DNA from 3 places in the Halalkalibacter krulwichiae genome. Region 3 is predicted to be linked to each of the others. Evidence: riboswitches for the same ligand, from Rfam matches in the RefSeq annotation. Region 3 holds a riboswitch; each other region holds the start of a gene.
The links. Region 3 has a riboswitch for cyclic di-GMP ahead of BkAM31D_RS20095 (hypothetical protein). Riboswitches for the same ligand answer to the same signal wherever they lie in the genome.

Region 1: linked by a shared signal. The riboswitch ahead of BkAM31D_RS24725 (competence type IV pilus major pilin ComGC) and the one ahead of BkAM31D_RS20095 (hypothetical protein) in region 3 are both predicted to bind cyclic di-GMP.
Region 2: linked by a shared signal. The riboswitch ahead of BkAM31D_RS22195 (hypothetical protein) and the one ahead of BkAM31D_RS20095 (hypothetical protein) in region 3 are both predicted to bind cyclic di-GMP.

The regions. Positions count from the first base shown of each region.
Region 1 covers NZ_CP020814.1:3,290,418-3,297,486, reverse strand. The annotation lists partial or broken gene BkAM31D_RS16670 (valine--tRNA ligase) at 1-610, shown strand, start outside; gene BkAM31D_RS16665 (fasciclin domain-containing protein) at 681-1,178, opposite strand; gene BkAM31D_RS16660 (RNA polymerase sigma factor) at 1,418-1,960, shown strand; gene BkAM31D_RS16655 (hypothetical protein) at 1,953-2,255, shown strand; gene BkAM31D_RS16650 (carboxypeptidase-like regulatory domain-containing protein) at 2,252-4,093, shown strand; gene BkAM31D_RS16645 (bifunctional folylpolyglutamate synthase/dihydrofolate synthase) at 4,194-5,501, shown strand; cyclic di-GMP riboswitch class II at 5,706-5,789, shown strand; gene BkAM31D_RS24725 (competence type IV pilus major pilin ComGC) at 5,921-6,289, shown strand; gene BkAM31D_RS16635 (prepilin peptidase) at 6,374-7,069, shown strand, end outside.
Region 2 covers NZ_CP020814.1:4,368,026-4,375,094, forward strand. The annotation lists gene BkAM31D_RS22150 (PAS domain S-box protein) at 1-24, opposite strand, end outside; gene BkAM31D_RS22155 (hypothetical protein) at 127-420, opposite strand; gene BkAM31D_RS22160 (DUF1659 domain-containing protein) at 588-791, shown strand; gene BkAM31D_RS22165 (DUF2922 domain-containing protein) at 823-1,038, shown strand; gene BkAM31D_RS22170 (YvrJ family protein) at 1,111-1,314, shown strand; gene BkAM31D_RS22175 (DUF3895 domain-containing protein) at 1,380-1,760, opposite strand; gene BkAM31D_RS22180 (methyl-accepting chemotaxis protein) at 1,884-3,566, opposite strand; gene BkAM31D_RS22185 (DUF3021 domain-containing protein) at 3,670-4,083, opposite strand; gene BkAM31D_RS22190 (LytTR family DNA-binding domain-containing protein) at 4,080-4,541, opposite strand; cyclic di-GMP riboswitch class I at 4,859-4,956, shown strand; gene BkAM31D_RS22195 (hypothetical protein) at 5,058-5,837, shown strand; gene BkAM31D_RS22200 (CBO0543 family protein) at 5,979-6,470, opposite strand; gene BkAM31D_RS22205 (hypothetical protein) at 6,557-7,069, opposite strand, start outside.
Region 3 covers NZ_CP020814.1:3,985,324-3,992,392, forward strand. The annotation lists gene BkAM31D_RS20075 (FxLYD domain-containing protein) at 1-176, shown strand, start outside; gene BkAM31D_RS20080 (S1C family serine protease) at 189-1,322, shown strand; gene BkAM31D_RS20085 (WG repeat-containing protein) at 1,485-3,215, shown strand; gene BkAM31D_RS20090 (hypothetical protein) at 3,254-3,499, opposite strand; gene BkAM31D_RS20095 (hypothetical protein) at 3,665-3,871, opposite strand; cyclic di-GMP riboswitch class I at 3,911-3,995, opposite strand; gene BkAM31D_RS20100 (hypothetical protein) at 4,272-4,907, opposite strand; gene BkAM31D_RS24570 (thiamine pyrophosphate-dependent enzyme) at 5,346-5,723, opposite strand; gene BkAM31D_RS24575 (hypothetical protein) at 5,612-6,526, opposite strand; gene BkAM31D_RS24580 (thiamine pyrophosphate-binding protein) at 6,526-7,059, opposite strand.

The sequences.
Region 1 (7,069 bases), 690 kb from region 3:
TCAAACGATGAGATTGCTTCATCCGATGATGCCGTTTATTACCGAGGAAATTTGGCAACATTTGCCGCACAAAGGCGAATCGATTACGGTTGCAGCATGGCCTGAGCGTGAAGAAGCATTAATCTTTGAAGATGCTGTTGAAGATATGGAATTATTAAAGGACATTATTCGCTCTGTTCGTAATACGAGAGCGGAATTAAATGTACCAATGAGCAAACAAATCGAATTACTCATTCATGCGAAGAGTGACAAAGTAAATGCTCAGCTAACTCGTGGTCAAAGTTACATCGAGAAACTCTGTAACCCAAGCAAATTAACAATCGGTACAGATGTTACCGCTCCAGAAAAGTCGATGTCTCAAGTATTATCAGGTGTTGACCTATACTTGCCTTTAGCTGGATTACTCGATTTAGATGCAGAAATTGCTCGCCTTGAAAAAGAGCTTGAGAAGCTTACGAAAGAAGTCGAGCGTGTTGACAAGAAGCTTTCGAATGAAGGCTTCATTCGAAAAGCACCGGAAAAGGTTATTGAAGAAGAGAAAGCGAAGCAAGCAGATTACAAAGCGAAACGTGAAGCGGTTCAAGCACGTATTGCTGAATTGAAGGCTTAATAAAGACTTGAAAAAGGGGCGTGTCAAAAGGTCAAACCAGACCTTTGATAAGCCCCTTTTTAAACATTGTTTAGTTAGGCAATAACACTTTGTCAATCACATGGATGACTCCATTTGAAGCTTCAATATCTGGTTTTGCTACTTTTGCATCGTTTATTCGAACAGGATCTAACGATATCATTACTTCTTTTTCAGCTAATGTTTTCACTTTCATACCGTCTTTTAAATCACCAGACATCATTTTTCCAGGGACGACATGGTATTGTAAAATCGTTGCTAAGTCTTCTCTTGCTAACAACTCATCGATAGTGATTCCTAATTCAGCTAACAACTGTTTAAATGCTTGATCAGTAGGAGCGAACACAGTAAAGGGTCCTTCCCCTTTAAGTGCCTCGACTAAATTTGCCTTTTCTAAAGCACCTGCTAAAATACTAAAATCACCAGCGTCAACGGCTGTATCTACAATGTCTTTATCAGCTCTAGGTTTCTCAGCTGCTAAAGCTCCTGTTGCAAACGAGATAAGTAGCATAAAGACAATGAACAGCAACCCAATTCTTTTCTTTTCCATTTCAAAATCCTCCTTTTTGTTTCCCTTTTAGTTCTTTTTCATCATCACAACCATCTCAAATTTTATATGTCATAGCACCTCCGATATGTAAGCTACAAAGGTAGTATCCGTCTAATCGATTACATTATCCGAATGTAATAGGAAAAAAATTCTGAAATGTTGCAACCAAAATCTGCTATGATGACTCTATTAAGTAAGTACGTTTAATTGAGACGAATTTTACCCGAGGAGAATAGTAAATGGAGGAGCTAGTACAGCGATTAAAAGAGAAGGATGAAGCGGCATTTAAGCAATGCCTCGAACTGTTCAGTAACGAATGCCTCAGGTTAGCTTCTCTAGTGTTGAAAGATCGCTATGAGGCAGAAGATGTCGTTCAAGATGCGTTTGTAGCTGCATTTGATCGGATTCATCAGTTACAGGATTCAAAGAAGTTTAAACAATGGCTCGTATCGATTGTGATCAATGAGTGCCGAAAAAGAACAAGGCGTTGGAGCTTTAAGCATGTTTTCTTAAGGCATGCTGATGATCATATAGAAGAGGGGACCGTCGAAGACACACCAGAAACGGAAATTCTTCGCTTACTTGATGGTCAATCTTTAGTAAAAGCAGTTCAAACCCTTGATCAAAAATATCGAGAAATCATTGCCTTGTATTATTTTCAGGAGTTTAGTGTGAAGGAGATTGTATCGATGATCGATGAAAAAGAAAGTACGGTGAAGAGTCGGCTGGCCAGGGCACGTAAGCAATTAAAAGACCGTTTAGAAGGTGAGCAAAATGACTGAACGAAAACAAATGAAACAACAACTAGATGAAGAATTGACTGGAATCGTTTTTACACAACATGAGTCTATATTACGTCAGTTGAATTCTCGTTCAAAGCAAGAAAAGGTTAAGCGCTTTTTAAATAAAGAGATCACGCTTCCAGTGCTTCCGGTAATGGCCATTATGGCATGCTTCTTCGTTGGAGCCTCAATTGATTTGATAAGCTTTTATCAAATTGAAACAAATGAGTTAATCGAAGTCCAAGGTAATATTGTTTGGAGTGACTTATTTCAGGAAAGGGTGAGGGGACAATGAGAATAAAGATTAAGCATTTGCTTATAGTCGTTGTTGCTTTAAGTATGTCATTCCTGACAATTCAAGCTTTAGTGATCCCTATATGGAAAGAGAAACAAGTAGAGGCAGCGTTTCAGGCTGGTGATCCAGAAGCCTTTGAAATGATGAAGGCTTTAATAGATCAATCATGGACAATATCGAGAAAGTTAACTTTAATCGAGAGATACATTCTTGAACCTGAGCTTGGACAACGATATGACGTCTATGTGACACCGACATCATCTTCTTGGTCAGATAGGGGTTTCAGTAGAGGGTTTAAGACAGAGGACGTTCAATCCTATATTGATGAGTATATAGAGCGAGGAAGTGCAGACCGAATTTACTTTGATTATGCGCAGGCGTTAAAAGCAAAGACGATTGCAACAGAGAAATCGAAGGAAGAAGCGATTGCTTATATAGAAGAACAGAAGCAAGTCATTTTATCGAAACGTGAATTTGTTGATGAAGAATTGCTGCTCTTACAGCCAGAATATTTAAGGCAGTTAGGAAAAAAAGAGGAAGCATTAGAGTTTCTTGAGGCTTATCGAGCTCAGGAAGAGAAGCGACTGCAACATGCATTTGTATACGTTCCTTCAGAGAAATGGATTGTTTTAAAAGTGAAATTGTTACTAGAAGAAAATCTCCTTTCAGAGGCGCTGTCTGCAATTAAGGAATGGGAACAACAAAGGAAGAAAGCAGCTACGATGGAAGAGGACTGGTATGCCGACGAATCAGAACGAGTCAGTCAGTTGAAAAAGCAGCTACAACAAATGAAGGGTGACATCGAATTTCGAACCGTTACAGGCTATGTGAAAAAAGAGGATGGTACACCGGTTGTCGGAGCAGCTGTTGTAATGCGTGACGAAGAGGAATCCTATCGATCCATTAGTCCAATCGGAGAAGAAAATGAAACGAAAACAGATGAACAAGGTAAGTTCACTCTCACTGTCTTACCAGGAGATTATCAAATCGGCATCCGATTATTTTTTGAACAAATCGATGGGTATTCATGGCCAGTAGACCAGGAAGAAATCCTCCGTGTAACAGATCAAGATATTCAGTATGACATAGAGTTACGTCGACTTATGAATGTTACATCGCCTGTGAATTCCGAAGTGATAGAAGGCGAGACGATTACGTTTCAGTGGGAGGAAACCGATGCAGCTTATTATCAAGTATATACGGCCTATCATTTTGAAAATGGATCAATGTCTAGTTTAGTAAGTGGTCCAATCACAGATGATAAATGGAGTGTGGCAATTACGGAACTATATCACAGTCCGTTTTTTGTAGACTATGAAATTAGTAATCAAGACGTTTATGAAGGCGGACTCGATCCTGCTCAACTTTTTGACTACTTGCATCCAAAAGGGTTGTTTTCATGGTCGGTCGTTGCCTATGATGAAAATGACAAAGAACTACGCCGCAGCAATGGTTACCGTTTAGACGAATCACTCACAGAGAAACTTCCTTTTTTCACGGTTAGAAACCGGTCTATAACTGAAGCTGACCAACTATTGCTTGATGGGAAGCATCAACAAGCACTTGATGCATACCGATCCTTAATAAAAGAAAACAATGACGACGATCTCGCTCTTAGAATGGCCGTTAAAGTCCTAAATATCGTCCGTCAGCAAACAAAAGATAACTCCCCGCTGTTACGAGAGGAAATGTATCACTATATCGCCAAGCTATCTGAGTTGACAGAGAAACCTTTCTATGCAGAAATGATGATGGAAAAAGCAGAGAAGGAAGGAGATGACGAGGCGTTTAGAGAGTGGATGGAAATGTATGAGCAACACGGTGGAGATGAGAATTAGCTCTTTCTTATTCAGCTCATACCAAACATCTACTATTTCATTCCCTACCATTCTAAGATAAACTTGAACTAGCAACTTGGGAGAATCGGAGGAATGTGCGATGAAAAATAGAGCAGATGTGATTAACTGGATTGAAGGGTTACTTTCATTTGGCATAAAGCCCGGACTTGAACGGATGAATTGGATGCTTGATCGATTAGACCGTCCTGATCAAATGCTTAAAGCGATTCATATTGGAGGAACGAATGGAAAAGGTTCAACAGTTAGCTTTTTACGTCACACATTAGTGGAGGCGGGCTACTCGGTTGGTACATTTACATCTCCTTCAATGGAATGTTTTGAAGATCGAATTTCATTAAACGGCACACCCATTAATGAGGAAGCTCTTCTTACATGTGCCAAGCGCATTCAACCATTAGTAGAACAATTAAGCAAAACGGAATATGGCAGTCCAACAGAATTTGAAGTCCTGACAACGATCGCTTTTGACTACTTCGGAACGATCGCCAAGCCAGATATTGTTTTAGTAGAAGTAGGCTTAGGCGGCCGCTTAGATTCGACAAATGTGATTACGCCGATTCTATCGATTATTACGTCTATTGGTTTTGATCATATGCAAATCTTAGGAGAATCGCTAAAAGAAATTGCTTCAGAAAAAGCAGGCATTATTAAAGAACACGTACCCATTGTATCCGGTGTGTCGCAAGAAGATGCGAAAAGAGTGATCCAAGCTGTCTCAAATCAAAACAAATCTCCTCTTTATGTGTTAGGAAAACATTTTGATGAAGAGGTTGTCGCTGTTAATGAAGAGAGACAAGTTTTTACTTATACTCAAATAGGAAGAGAGCCTTTGGATGTCACAATTCAAATGTCTGGACCTCATCAACGTCAAAATGCTGCTATTGCCATACAAGCACTAGAATTATTAAGAACGAATAATCAGTTGGTTATTGATGATACACACATTCAAAAAGGACTCCTTTTGACAACATGGCCAGGGCGTTTTGAAGTGTTACAAGAAAGCCCGACGGTTATAGTGGATGGTGCACATAACAAAGAAGGAATGCAAGCATTGGCTGAAACATTAAAACTACACTATCCGAATAAAAATGTTCGCTTTTTAATAGCTGCAACGAAAGAAAAAGACATGAACAGCTTACTACAGCCATTTTTAGATTTTCAAGCAAGCTTTACGTTTACAACTTTTGACTTTGATCGAGCAGCAAAGGCAGAAAGCTTATCGACACAAGCTCCTGTTCAAACGAAACGTTATCACGAGAACTGGACGCAAGCTTTGCATGAAGAAATCGAACAAACCAAAATGGATGAAGTATTAATCATTTGTGGTTCTTTATATTTTATCGCTAGAGTAAGAGAAAAATGGAAAAATTTGATCTCTGTCATGTAGGGATAAAGGGTTATATAATAAATGCATAAAGGACATTGCTAGGTCTATTGGTGGTGGTGTTTGTCTTTTTGACTCGATGAGATACCCATCAAAAGACCTGGTTGAATTTAGTTTAATTTGTCCTTTTATGTGAATAAATGGTGATTACTAAGGAAAAAGTATTGACTTTAGCAATCTCTCAGAATACAATCAAAGTATCAAAAGAATAGTTTGGAAAGCATAGAAATACGACTTTTATTTGGGCACCTTAGTCGTATTGAGCGATTGGTGCAACCGGCCTTTTATGTTCTACTTATAGATTGTAGTAGAAAAATTGAAAGGCTATTTTTTATGGCATTTTTGTTAATTTCAGTACTTAAGGACTGTGACTTTAGTTACACCTTAGATATAAAAAAACTTATATTGGGAGATGAGTAAGAATGAGAAAGTTTATTCAAAAGCGTTTAAAGAATCAAAAAGGTTTAACGTTGATTGAGTTATTGGTGGTAATTGTTATTTTGGGGATTATTGCGGCGATTGTTGTACCCATGGTTATGGGGAATAGAGACAGTGCTGAAGCAAATGCGAATGCTCAGGTAAATAAGGTTGTTCAGGATGCATCTGAAAGGTATTATGCAATGACAGGAAGCTATGCTGCCAACGCAGCTGCTTTAGTAGCTGCCGATTACCTAAGAGAAGCTCCTAAGTGTGCGGATAACTCAACTCCGGCTTTTACCATAGATAATGATACGGGATCAATTACTGAGGTCTGTGAACCAAATTCCCTACCTTCCCCATCTACTGATTAATGTGTTTATTTTCTTTAAAAAGCTGTCGCTAGTTCATAGTGACAGCTTTTAAAAAATAATTAATGTTAAAAGGAGAAAAAGATATTGATTTGCGATTCTTATTTTTGGTTAATAGGGTTACTTTTAGGAAGCTTTCTCAACGTAGTCGCCATCCGTCTACTCAAAAAAGAATCAATCGCCTTCCCTCCTTCAAATTGTCCAAACTGCCATCATCGTTTATCGGTACTAGATTTAGTGCCTGTCTTTAGTTATCTCTTCTTAAAGGGGAAGTGCCGTTATTGCAAGGCGAAGATCTCTCCTCTCTATCCTGTTGGTGAGCTTGTAACAGCTTCTTCTCTTTTCCTCGTCTATAAAGTTGTTGGTGTGCAGCTTGAATTGCTTCCAGCGATTATTTTAACGACTGTTCTTGTGTTAGCTGTTTTGACAGACATTCGAGAAAAGTTAATTTTGGATGTGATTACGCTTCCAGCAATAGCGATCTTGTTAATAACTCGGCTGTTTATTGGTTCTGAACCGTTCTGGTTTTATGTAGTTGGCGGGGCTGTTGGTTTTGTATTGCTCCTTCTCATAGCGATCGTCAGCCGTGGCGGAATGGGTGGTGGTGATATAAAGCTTTATGCAGCAATTGGACTTGTGCTCGGACCATGGATGACGCTCTTAAGTTTCATGGTTGCCTCTTTTTTGGGGGCTGTTGTTGGCTTACTCTTAATCGTTACTGGAGTAGTAAAGAGAAAACAACCGATCGCGTTTGGGCCGTTTATTTTTATCGGAACTTTGATT
Region 2 (7,069 bases), 380 kb from region 3:
CGCCTTTGGGTCAAAGGTTTTCATTTTCGCACCTCCAAAATCTATTTTTTCGTTTTGCGAAGGAATCATTCTACCTTTCTCAGCTTAATAGCTAGGATGGAGGTTTCGAATGGGAATCGGATGAACTTATTCCTCTCCTACATTTTTCAACCACTCTCGTAATTTTTCTTTTGGATAGTAGATTGTATGATTCAATTTAATATGAGGGATGTCTGGATACTCATTCAAAAGTTGCTTGGCATCTTCTTTTGATATCCCGATAAAAAGATGTACGTCCCTTTCTTTAATAAGTTGAGGATCGTCCTCAAAATCAAAAGCTTCTAGTATATTTTTGGCATTTGGATTTTGAAAATTTTTTAAACCGTCTCCAATGAAATAGCCTGCAGCTGCAATGGCAAGCGATAGAAAGATAAAGTCCAATATTTTCCCTCCTTTAGAAAGCGATTACGAGCTTTATCATCGAAAAATCTTGTCACCCCTTCATATTACCATATTCCCCCAAATTTAATAATGAAACATTTTACCCTAAAAAATTAGTACACTTTCTAAAAATTCTTATATATACAAAATGAAAGGAGGTGCTAAACATGCTAACGAATTCTCGCTTAGTCATTCAATTTGGAAATGGCGTTGATGATGATGGAAAAGACATCCTTATGACAAAAAGCTTCACAAACATTAAGACATCAGCAACAGATTCACAGCTTATTGCGGTTGTCACTGCCCTAACGCCTCTTCAAGAATGGGACTTGATCAAAGTTGATCGCACAAATATTCATAGTTTAGTTTAAGCCTACGAGGCAAAGGAAAGGAGGAAGGTAAATGAGCAAACGTCTAGAACTGATTTTTGAAAATGAGATGGGTGGAAACATTACATTGACCTTGGATAACCCGGTACATCCAGCTAATCCAGCGGCAGTCAGCGCAGCAATGGATGCCATCGTGATGCAGAATGCGTTTATTTCAACTGGCGGAGAAATCGTCGGCAAAAAATCAGCCCGCTTCGTTGACCGTACCGTCGAAGAAATCGAAATTTAAACGATATTATCGTGTGCCATAAGGTCAAAGTGAGACTTTATGGCGCACTCTTTTATGAAAGGAGGAAGGAAAATGGACATGTGGCTGCCACTTCTAAGTGAGTTTGGCTTTCCTGTCATCGTCACTCTCTACTTGCTTCACCGCGTCGAGAACAAGCTCGATCTGGTTAACCACTCGATCTTAAAACTGCCAGAAAGCATCCACCAACTTCAATACTTCCACTCAATTGATCCAAAGATTCGAGAGAACGTCGATGACAAGAGAAAAACCGTCTAAAGAGACGGTTTTTTGCTGTACTATTCAAACGTTGGTCGGAGTATGTTGCGAAACACCTTTAATTCCTATACCACTTTGAAAATTGCGTCATATTTTTGGCCTACATAATCAGGAGAATAATCGATAAAGTTGCTGTCACCGTTCGGATCGACTTTTTCTAATTGAAGAGTACCTTGGTCTACTAGATGCATAAGGTAGATCATTAATATCGGATAGAGCTTTGGCGTACCTTGGCTGTATGTTTCTCTAGAGAAACCACGCTCCTTTATTAGATGATCACATAACTGCTTCGCCGTATAGCCTTCTTGTAAATAGGTCAACAGTTCATTTTGGTGTGGGACGAGAGATTTTGCAATCGCTGGAACATGGCTGTCCGACAATAGGGTTTCTTGCTTTATTTCCTTTTTCTCTTCTTCAAAGTCTCCAAACAGGCTTAATTGTTCCATTGTTTTTGTCAGCTCCTACTCTTTCATGCTCCTTTTATTCTATCATTTTTTCATGGTCACCTGCATGCCTCAACCGAAAGAAGAAGCGCCCCAAAAGTTTAACCTTTTGAGGCACTTCACTATTTACACTCGAAACTTAGAAATCGATTGTTGCAAACCTTCTGCAAGTTCGGCTAATGAAGTCGACGCGGCGGTGATTTCTTCCATCGTCGCTAGCTGCTCTTGTGATGCTGCTGAACTCTCTTGACTTGAGACAACTGACATTTCTGCGACAGTTTTTATCGTTTCAATGGAATGGACAACATGATCGCTGACACTTGCCATTTCTTGAACCGATGCAGACACTTCTTGAACTTTGACAGTGACTGATTCAATCGCTTCTTTGATTTCAGCGAATGTGCTCGTAACATTGCTTGTTGTCTCAAGCCCTTCTTGCACACGCTCTGCACCGCCTTGCATTGATGTGATCACTGAGTTGGTTTCCGTTTGAATTTCCGTAATCATGTCATAGATTTGTGCTGCAGATTGCTTTGATTCCTCTGCAAGCTTTCTGACTTCATCTGCCACAACGGCAAAGCCTTTTCCATGCTCGCCTGCACGTGCCGCTTCAATCGCAGCGTTTAAGGCAAGAAGATTCGTTTGCTCAGCAATGCCGGTAATTAATTTGACGATGTTGCCAATTTCAACCGACTTTGCACCTAGTCTTTCAACCGATTGGGACGTTTCGGAAACAGCGTTTGAAATGCTCAGCATTTGTTCGTCAACACGTTCGATCGCTTCTGTACCGGATTGCGTTTGGGATACGGCTTCTTCAGAATATGCACTCATTTCTGCACTGTTTTGTGCAATTTGATGAATGCTTGCAGCCATTTGTTCGACTGCCGAGGATACATCATTTAAGCTGTTCAACTGCTGGTCCGACCCTTCAGCTGACTGCTGAGCTAAAGCGGCTAGCTGATCAGCTGCATGCGTACTTTGTTCAGCACTCGCTGATAATTGTTCCGAACTAGCCGATACTTGCTGCGTTGCTTCAACCGTTTCCGTTACTAATCGTTGTAAGCTATGTTGCATCGAGTTCACACCGTCAGCAAGCGTCGCAAACTCATCCTTTGTTTGAAGATGAAGATCTTCGCCACTCAAATTACCTTCAGCGACTTCTTGCAGTCTGCCATTTACTGTCTGAATTGTTTTCAACAAATACTTACTTAAAATCAACGTAATTGCTACAGCAAGCCCTGTTGCAAGAAAGCCTCCAATAAGCATCGTCATTCGGCTAACTTGATACATTTGTTCGTTTTGCTCGACCAACTCAGCCGCTAATCTTTCGTTAACAGCAATCAACTCCAATAAGTCTTCACGCGCCACACGGAATAAAGGAGCACCAATTGCTATTCCTTCTCGTACCCCCTCGATATTACCAGCTATAAACAATTCTCTATTTATCCGTACTCGTTCATCAAACAAAGCCCAGTTATCAGCAAAACGGGTAAGCGCTGCTGCTTCCTCGGTTTGTGTATTCGTTCCTTCATACAGTGTAAGCAGTTGTTGAATGCTTTCTAAATTTTCGATCGCCCTATCTGTTAAACTCACATCTTCGTATAAGAGACCAGTCGTCATTTGCACTCTCGTATTTTCAGCTAATTGCGCCATTTGAGCGACATAACCGGTAGGAATAAGCTGATCTTGATACAATTCAACACTATCCTCGTACAGCTCTGACATATTGTAGATCGCATAAAGTGTTAATCCAACAAAAATGACGATAATTGATAAAAAAGACAAAAGTAGTTTCGCCCTTAACTTCATTTAAAGCCCTCCACTGTCATATAGTCCTAGTACTTATGACAGTATACAGCAATGTCCAGTATGGAAATGTGATATATATCACGTTTCAACGATGCTTTCGTCCTTACAACTGCTTCAACTCTTCATTCAACTTTCGCGCTTCCTTTTTAAAGTAGAAGTAAAATCCAGTCCAAATCAATACATAAATAAGAATAAAGATGCCTACTCCTGCAAGTACGCTCATCAAATCGAACTGAATCCAACCAATTCCAAAAGATAATAGGAAGTATAAAAGAGTTACGATCATAAAGTGCACGAGCGTTTGCATCGACAGAGATAAGCTCCTTATCTCAAAAACAAGCGGTGTGACGGCAAAGAACCACCCGCAAAACATCAACCCTAGTGCATTTGTTACAAATACCGATCCTTCTACTTGATTCACATCACCAATCAAAACCACATTCATAACGGAAATGACCGCAAGAAAAGCTCCAAATAAAATACCGACAACACTTTGAAATACGAAACGTTTAATCATTCGTTTGTTTCCCTCCTATTCATTTTCAATGTTTCTTTAATCGCTTTTACATAATGTCTTGTTACATATTCCTTTTTCCCTGACTTGAAGAACACACAAAGCGTTCCATTAAAGGAAGGTTCAAAATGACTAAATTCTCTTAGGTTTGCTATCACAGATTTAGATAGTCGAACAAAACGGTTCGGCGCTAACAGCTGCTCAAGTTCATACAATTTCTCCTTTAATTTAAATTCACCCTTATCGGTCACAGCATATACCGCGTCCTTTTGCGTATAAAAAAAGTGAATATCTTGCGGTTTCAAAATATGCTGTCGCTCTCCTTCCCGGCCAATAAGAAATTCCGTTTCTTTTGCTTTCATAAAATTAAGAATCTCATTGACAGTGTCATCAATTTCTTTGCAGTGAATCGTCATTCTCGTTTGCTCATAATTCTGATCAATATCAAGTGTTACTTTCATTCCGCACCTCCTGCTCTTCCCTTATTGCTTTCTCCACTTTACATTTTTTCCCTTTAGGAGAATGAAAGAATTAGATCCCTCCTTCAATCGTTCTCTTGATACTTTTAGTCTATTTCAATGAATCTAATTCGTCGCTCTACTTTCTCCATCATGCATACATATCAAGGTGACTTGCCGTCTACGGTAACTGACATGCAAAAAGCTTTAACACCTTTGACCAATCATTGAGGAAAGGCGTCATGAAGGCAACCGCTTGAACTAACACTGATCATCATGTACACTTGACTATGGCAGTTGTGGGTGGATAAAACAAACAAAATTGAAAAAGGCAAACTATTCGAAAGGGTAGGACGCAAAGCCTAGGGACTAAGGTTTTGGAGGAACAATTCAAAATGATGTCAGCCTGGTTACCAACATAAATAGAACGTCTATTTAGGCCGTCCCTATTTTCTTTGGGATGGCTTACTTTGTCTGTTTTAGTCGCAAAAAAAATACAAAAATTTTAGGATGATGTATGTGAAAGTTACAAGAAAACAATTGCTAAAATGGTTAATCCTTCAGCAAGTTTATTTAGGGCAGCGAGATAGTTCTTCTCTTGCTGAATCAATACCCGCTCATGTGCCTTTTTTTGACCAGTCGATTAGTTTGAAGACGCAAGTTCATAATCTTGTTATTTCCCTTGAAACACAAGAGCTATTGTTGATTAATTCAGCACTGAAAACGCCTTCTTACAAACTAAGTGCTACTGGCAAAGAAGTTCTTTTTTCTACAACGTATAAGTGGAGAGATATTTTCACAAAACAGCTGCACTGCTTAGAGCACCTCTTACACGTGTGCCAGGACATGCAGCCATCTAAAAAACCAGTTCATCTCTCAACAGATGAATCTAATTTCTTAAACCAACTTTGTCGTTCGAAACACGCGATGATGTTACTTATGTTGCTCGAGCTAACAAAATGGCAAGAGGTTGAAAATGAGGATGAGTATGTAAGCATTGCAAAATTACTGAAAAACATTCAACTGTATTATGGCTTATCATGCTCTTACACCACTTTTACTAAAGGGGTTTCTACGCTCATTGAAGAAGGTTTGATTGATTTAGAATGGCGTACACAAGCAAATAACCAAGAAGTTCGGTTCATCCGCATTAATGACAAAGGCCTTGAAGCAGTGCCTTCTTATTCGACTCTTGTCAGAAGTGAGATCGAGACAACTCTTGAGAAATGCAAAGTCACTTGTGCATTTTTAAAACGAATGCCCAACGAAGAAATTGATCATGAATGTGCTAATGGCTAACTCACATCTTTGTCACCTTTAACCACCGCTAATTGTTTGATTCCGCTACTACACTGACATATTTTATGGTTAGGAGACCGCGTCCCTAGGGTCTCCAATCATAGTAAAAAGGAATGGTCTCTTTATTCGGATCCATTCCTACTAGTTACTATTTTTTTTTCGATCAATCATTCTGATCACCCCAACAAGATAGCGATTCAACATTGACTTCAAACACATACTAACAAATGAATGATACCATTTCCAACCTTTTTTCCATTTTATAAAGTCCGTTTTCCGTTCGGCCAAAAACTCGATGAAATTAATCGGTAGCACCATCAGAATAATTTTGAGCGCACTTATAAGCGGCTTATCATATCTTGTCACTTGATTGACAATCACTGAGAACGTTGGATAAATAATGTGATCGAATAAAATATTCGTATTAAACTTTTTTGGTAAGACACGAATTGGATAGTCAAGCATCCCTGAGTGAATAATGACTTTGTCAATCAAAACATTTGAATAGGCATTAAGAAGAAACGCTAACAACCAATCTTTTATCGGAGGCCTTCTCAGCAAAAAAGGAAGCAAAATTATTGAAAAAAGAAGCAGTACACGTAGTGCCGATTTTTCCACTTTGGTTTTATTCACAACAAAACCTCCTATCCGTTCACTCTTACTGTAACCAGAGCTTAACGTTTCTATGAGGTGTTTGTCGAAATTTGCATTTAATATTTTCACGCAATAAGATGGGCAAAACAGTCACACACTCCCTTTTTCAGACGATCTACCCAATGTAACTTCGTTTTCTTAAATAAGAGCAAAATCGGGCCTTTGTATAACCTTTTCGAAAGAGGCAATCGGAAGCTTCCCATATAAAAAACAACCGAAATCACCGATAGTCCACTTACTAAAAAGGGTCTCTTCAAAAATAAGTAGCTAAACAAGTACATTTGTAAATAAATCAAGCCTGACCACAACGTATTCCAACCGTTTTTAAAAATTAACATATTGCTCTTTAATAAAAGCCAATCGACAATGGTTGAAGCAAATACCCATTTACTAACATACTTAACCTGTTTTTTAAATTCCTTTGGAAAATTCGATAAGAATAGCAACACCAACAATGGTGTGATTAAGAAAATATGTACTAACCTAACTACCCTCCAATCCATTCCACCAGGATTAAACTCCCAAATCAAATGTCTCTTGAAAAGGTAATAATACATGGCATTGATAAAACTTACATA
Region 3 (7,069 bases):
TGACTATTGAATATGCAGTGTATGACGTTGAGGGTGAACACCTTTATGACGGGTCAACAACCGTCTATCCTTATTACATCGGCCGCGGCGAACCAGGATCATTTGAGGATACAGTGTTTTATCTTTTTGAAGAGGTAGACGTTGAAATTGAAAACATCTCATGGTATGTCGAATAAGGAGCGAAAGAAATGAAGAAACAGTGGATCATCAGCAGCTTGCTGACCGTCTTCATCTGGGGAGCTGGTGCTTATGCATTTTTCTCCATAAAAGATGATGTACCGAGTCAACTAAATACGGAATCTATGCTTCTAGCAAGTGCCCCACTTGAAGGAGAAGATCCGTCTGCAGAAAGAGAATTAAAAGAGATTATCGATGAAACACAAAAACTCGTTGTTCACATTGAACTTGAGGACGACTCTCTCGGCTCTGGTTTTTTATATAACGACCAAGGCGATGTCGTCACGAATGCCCACGTCGTCGGCAATGCGACAGAGGTTCAAGTGAAAACGACCGACAACCGCGAATTTTCCGGTACTGTTATCGGCCTTAGCGAAACGATTGATGTCGCGCTCGTTCGTGTCGACGGCTTAAAAGGAACAGAGTCTCTCAACATGAGGAAAAAAAAGCGTGCTGAAGTAGGCGATGAAGTGCTGGCGATCGGAAGCCCGCTTGGTTATCAAAATACCGTGACGACCGGGATTGTCAGTGGCTTGGAGCGAGCATTTGAAGTTCCTCCTTATCACTACGAAGACATGTATCAAATTTCCGCACCGATTGCTCCAGGCAATAGCGGCGGTCCGTTGATTGACCGTAAAACCGGAGAGGTGCTTGGCATCAATTCGGCTGCCGCCGATCAAGGGTCGATTGGCTTTAGTATTCCGATGCCTAATGTGATTACACTTATTGAAGGCTGGTCGAAAGAACCGATGACAACTTTGCCAGTTCTCGATTTCACATCAAATTCCGTTGAATATGAGTATGACACCAATTTAGACGAAGACTACGCACAATTTCTCGTAAGCTACTTTTACGAAAGCCTTGATCAGCAAGACTATGTCACAGCCTATTCGTTGCTTGGCAGCTCATGGCAAGGAAATCTACCTTATGAAGATTTTCGAGAAGGCTATATCGATACGAAGGCCGTTTCAATCGAGGAACTTACAGTGAACAGCAGTGAAGAGATTACCGTAGTCGCCATTATTACAGCACAAGAACGTACGGACGATGGCGATACGTTCAGCCAGTACAGAGTCACTTACACGATCGGTTATGAAAATGATCAAATGAAGATCCTCTCCGGTTGGGGCGAGGAGTTAGAATAGCAACGAAACCGTCGGCAAAAAGCATCTCGCGTGAAAACGAGGTGCTTTTTGGTGTTTTTTTAGCTTTCTTTTGGAAAATACTCTGAGCCTCTCCCCTGACAGGCACGGCTTTCCCCATCATTCGTATGATAGAGAAAACAACACATACGGAGTGACGATCCAATGAATAGACTACAAACAAACTTAACACCCCTCCTCCCCGCTTTCATTCATACGAAAGAAGGAAAACGTTGGGGATACATCAACAATCAAGGGCAATTCGTGCTCCCTCCTCAATTTGAGGAAGCAGATGATTTTCAGGAAAACGGGATGGCGATTGCTAGGCTGAACGGGAAAGTCGGGTTAATAAACGACACAGGGCAATTCGTTATCGAACCACAATATAATTCAATGTTGCCCTTTACAGAGAACCGCGCCATTGTGACGGATGATGAAGGTTTTTCCGTTATCAATGAGCAAGGTCAGGTGTTAACAAAAAAAACATACGGACTGATTAACCCTTATCAGGAAGGCAGAGCGATTTTTGCCGAGACGCGCGACGATCAATTTTTGTATGGCTATTTAGATGAGGATGGAAACGAGCATATTCCACTACAGTTTGAACTCGCTTATGATTTTTCAGATGGCAAGGCTCTTGTGAAAATCAAGGAGAACGAGTTTGCTCTCATTAATCGTGATGGACACATCGTTCAAAGCTATCCTTATGCGTCGATGATGAGCTATAGCGAAGGACTTATCGCCTTTGCAAAAACGTACCAGGATAATTGGGGATATGTAGATGAACAAGGAACTGTGATGATCGAACCACAGTTCACTTACGCTTTGCCATTTCAAAACGAGCGCGCAATCGTCAATGCTGCAGAAGGCATCGACAATCAATATGGCTTGATTAATCGCGATGCGAGCTACATTCTTCCACCAACCTATCAGGATATGACGCAACTTGGCAACGGGCGTGTCGCGGTTGGGCGCGCGTTCGATCCGGAGCGCCCCTTTACTGGCTCACGCTACGGAATCGCTACGACCGACGGCTCCGTGTTGACCGATTTTCTTTATGATCAGGTTGCCGAATATAAAAATGGACTCAGCTCGACGACAGCCGGCCAGTTCACTTTTTTCATTAACGAAAGTGGCCAGCGTGAGCCCTCGCTTCCTGTGATCCCAGGCATCGGTACAATCACGATCATTGATGATGTCATTCAAGCCAATGTCGACCACAGTTTGTCCTATTATGATCGTGCTGGCAACATTGTCTATCAACCTAACACCGTCTTCCCACTCGACGACCAATACCGAATTCATATTCGAAAATACAGCCCGAACAAAGATTATCTCGTCTATTATCCACAAATTGAAGGAATGACAAACGGCGAAGCTGAGAAAAACGTCAATGCCATCCTTCGTCAAAAATCACTCGTACTCCCGGTTCCATCGACTCAGTTGGATTACGGCTACTACGGTGATTTCTCGGTAGCCTTTTTCCAAAACCATTTGCTCATCTTAAAATTAGAAGGCTACCGCTATCCATTTGGCGCCGCACACGGCATGCCGTACCAAGTGCACGTCTCCATTGATTTAGGTACCGGGCAAATCTATCAGCTTAAAGACCTTTTCAAACAAGATAGTGACTATGTAAAAGAATTAAGTGATATCGTTGGCCAACAGATAAAAGACCAAATGGAACAAGGGCATACCTACTTTTTCCCAGACCAATACCGCGGCATCACACCCGACCAAGCCTTCTACGTAACCGATGACGCACTTGTCCTTTACTTTGAACCATACGAAATCGCAGCTTATGTTGCCGGTTTCCCTAGCTTTACCATCCCTTTTAAAGAAATCGAGGGAATCCTTGATTTTACTAGTTCATTTTGGCGATCTTTGCATGAATGAATGTTGAAAGGCCACTTGTATGAAGTGGCCTTTCTTTATTAATATAACGGTTGATAAGGCCGTTGCTGCCCTTGCTGGGGCGGACAATGAGGAAAAGGATTAATATCTTGAATGCTATGAAAATCATAATGCTTCAGAGCAAATTGAGCCTGATACAAATATTCCATTACATATATTTGTCCTCCATACGCATCACACAAAACCCCTGACGTACCTTGACCGTTCTTAAAAGACACACCAATCGGCTGCCCCATGAGTTGCCACACCTTTTGTTGCCAATTCATTAAAGATCTCTCCCTTCCGTTTACTTTATGTGGGAGAGTGTTTAGGGGTGAGGGTAGGCTGAGGCGTTTTGCTCCTACCTTGATGATAATGAGTTCTTCTTAACTTCCATTGCCTTCGCAGCCCACTAAAAAAAGCCAACACACATGTGCTGGCTCAAACAATCATTATAAACCTTTAAAATCTTCCTCGGATAGGTAAAATTCCCTAATCATGTCTCGAACAACTAGGTCAACGGCTTTGACCTCTCCTAGGTTGATTTGCTTTAACTCTACTAAATCTTCTTCTTCAAGCTGCTCAAACAAGGAGTTCTTTGTTTCAATTAACTTTTGAACATAGTTAATAAGTTGCTTCTTCCCAACGGTTTCAGACACACTAAATCCTCCTTTTGTTAATCGACAAAAGGTATTAAATTCGGCAACTGGCTAGCATAGTTTCATAACTTTAGCCCCTATAGTTTTGCGTCATCACTTTTCAATGATTTTGCCCTTTCGTTCGATTAGGTTTTTAGTTATATGCTTATTGTACTATCGTTGTAGTGAAAACGGTAGGGGTTATTTTATTTTTCTTAACGTTTATTGAAGAGATAATTAGTATCTAAATATCATTGCTCCCTTATCTAGGAAATTCAGTTAGTAATTTCAAGGTATTACTCCTATATTTCCCCTGCATTTCGGTTTACTAAAGTAATAGCCATGAATTTTGATCGGTTGGTGTATGAGACCCAAAAAAAGCCACCACACCCTCTCTTACCAAAGGCGTAGTGGCTTTCCCTTATTCCTCAAACGCATCCGGATAAACAGTTGTATTAAACACTTCACCGGTCTCTGCGTTTTCTAAATGAATTGTTACGTCAATCTTATCTGGATCGTCTCCGTTAAAGATCTGATAATACATCCCAGTCATCGCTAATCCTAATGCAGCGAATCCATCAAAGCTATTTTCAAAAGCTTCTTGGTCAACAACGAGCGTAAACTCTGAATAAGATTGGTTCGATCTCACATCCGCAATTGATGGGTAATCGTCACTCTGTTTGATTTCTTCGATATTCGCTTCAATTCCCTCTCTCATCTCGCTCATCATTTCGTTATGAGTCGAGCGCGACATTTTATACGTAAGCGAGCCATCCTCATTTTCTGTTACTTCTTTTACGCCGGCTTCTTTTGCATCAGCGATCACTTGGTCGATGTCTTGATCTTCAAGCATCATTGGCGGAATCGTAATTTCGACGTTCAAGAGACCACGGTCAACTTCAACCGATTGCTCGTCCTCCTCCGTTGCTTCTTCCTCTTCCCCAGGGGCTTCAGCTACTTCATCGGCATCAAGTTCCTCATCTGCTTGTGGCTGTCCGCACGCTGCGAGAAACGCAATAAACAGCACTATGAATAACCATGTTACATTCTTTTTCATTTAAAACCCTCCTATTTGGAAAATAAAATCCATTTACTAGTATGCCAAATAAAGGTGTTTTTAACAGGCTGTTTTAGGGTGATTGTTGCTTAAGGACATATTGCGCCCGAACTGCTAAGGGAGATGTCCTTTAGACAACTTCTCTCGGACACTTCCAACCCCTTCTCCCGCGAGACTGTCCTTTAGACGACTTCTTTCGGACACTTCCAACCCCTTCTCCCGCGAGACTGTCCTTTAGACGACTTCTTTCGGACACTTCCAACCCCTTCTCCCGCGAGACTGTCCTTTAGACGACTTCTCTCGGACACTTCCAACCCCTTCTCCCTCGAGACTGTCCTTTAGAACCCTACGCTCTCCAAGTAACCAAATAAAAACCTTGAAAGAAGTAACCTACTTCTCTCAAGGCGCATAGCGAAAGGAGCTATCTCCATCTTATTTTTAAACATTCGGCAGCGATACATCCAAGACAGCTACTCTTCCTCCTTTGACGACTTCTAAGCATTCGTGAATCGCATCTCGTAATTCATCTGCTCGTTCCACTTTTTTGGCGTACGCTCCTCCTGCGGCTTCGGCGATCTTTGATAGGTCGGCGTCTGGGGTGAAGTCGACGAAGAATTGATTCGTTTGTTGGGCGATGCCGGTTGGGTGTACACCGAGTGTCGATAGTTTCGGTGATTTCCAGCCGTGATTGTTGTAAATAATTGTTAGGAAAGGTGTTTCGTAACGTTTGGCCATCCAGTGAACCGATGATGGGATGCTGAATAAGTAGGAGCCATCCCCGTTAAGCTTATAACCGTTTTCGTCGGGTCCGCTAATTTCATACCGATTGCCGCTCCTCCGTTCCAGCCAAGTGATCCAGCTCCGCTTCCAAAGAGCATCCCACTGCGGTTTAGCTCAAGGTGGTTCGAGATCGTTGGATAATTGGAAATGCCTTCGTTGACGACAATCGTATTTTGGTCAATGATTTCACGGACACAAGCGGTTAAGTATTCGGGTGTAATCGCATCACCGTCCGGCTCCTCCATGAGACGGAAAGCTTGTTTGCGTTCATGGTGAATGACCTCAAATTTTTCCCAACGATTAGAAATTTGTTCTTGATCAAGGTCGCTTATCGCGCTCAATTTTTCATTTAATTGCTCAAGGGCAATCTGCGAGTCCGCTTTAAAAAAGTTTTTCGAAGGAATGTACCAAAGTGGCATTTGCTCCTTAATCGGGTCAGCATCGATGTAGTAAATTGTCGCTTCGTTTCCTGGCTTATTTTTTAACGGAATCCAAGGCACGTCACTGTCTAGCACTAAAATGACATCGGCTTGTTCGAGCCATTTGTTTTGTTCCGGTGTGTTCCATTGATAACCGATGTGCATCGCGTGATCAGCCGGGAAGTTCACATAGTTCGGGCATGATTCCAATACGGGAATGGCCAATTGTTCTGAGAGACGGATTAACTCATTCACGGCTGCTTCGTTTCGCCCTAAATAAGAGGTAACGATCAGCGGGTTTTTGGAGTTTCGTAAATCATTGGCTATTTCTGTGACTTGTTTTGGCGGGAGTGCACTTGGAGCGATCGGCTCCCACAAGCTCGGATCGATCGTAACCTTTTCTTCCAGCTGTTCTTCCATTACTTCCCGTGCCCCATTAAATAAACCGGGCCTTTCGGTTCGCTTTTCGCAAATTGCATCGCACGGTGGACAAGTTGTTTGACATTTTTTCCAGAGCGGATTTCGTGATTGTATTTTGTATAGCCACGCATGATGCCGCGTTGGTCGAAGACATCTTGAATCCAGTGAATGAATTCATTGCGACTTCCGGTCAGTTCCCCTTCTTGTGTGAACGGCGACGCCCCAGCGAATATTAGGACAGGCACTCTTCCTTTAGCTGCATTGTGGATCGCACCGCCTAAGTTTTGCGTACCGCATTCGACGTGGATGATGACCGCTTGTGGGATGCCTGTTTTTTGAGCGTACCCGTGAGCTGCGCTTAAGGCGACCATTTCATTCGGGCAGACGATAACCTCAGGTAGTTCCCGGTTATCTCGTTGTGCTTTCGCTAAACTTTCAATCATCGCTGGATGGTCACTGCCTAAATTTGCAAAAATATAAGAAACATTTGCTTCCTGTAACGCTTCTAAAAAAGCGGTGCTTGTCGTATACATTAGATCTCCC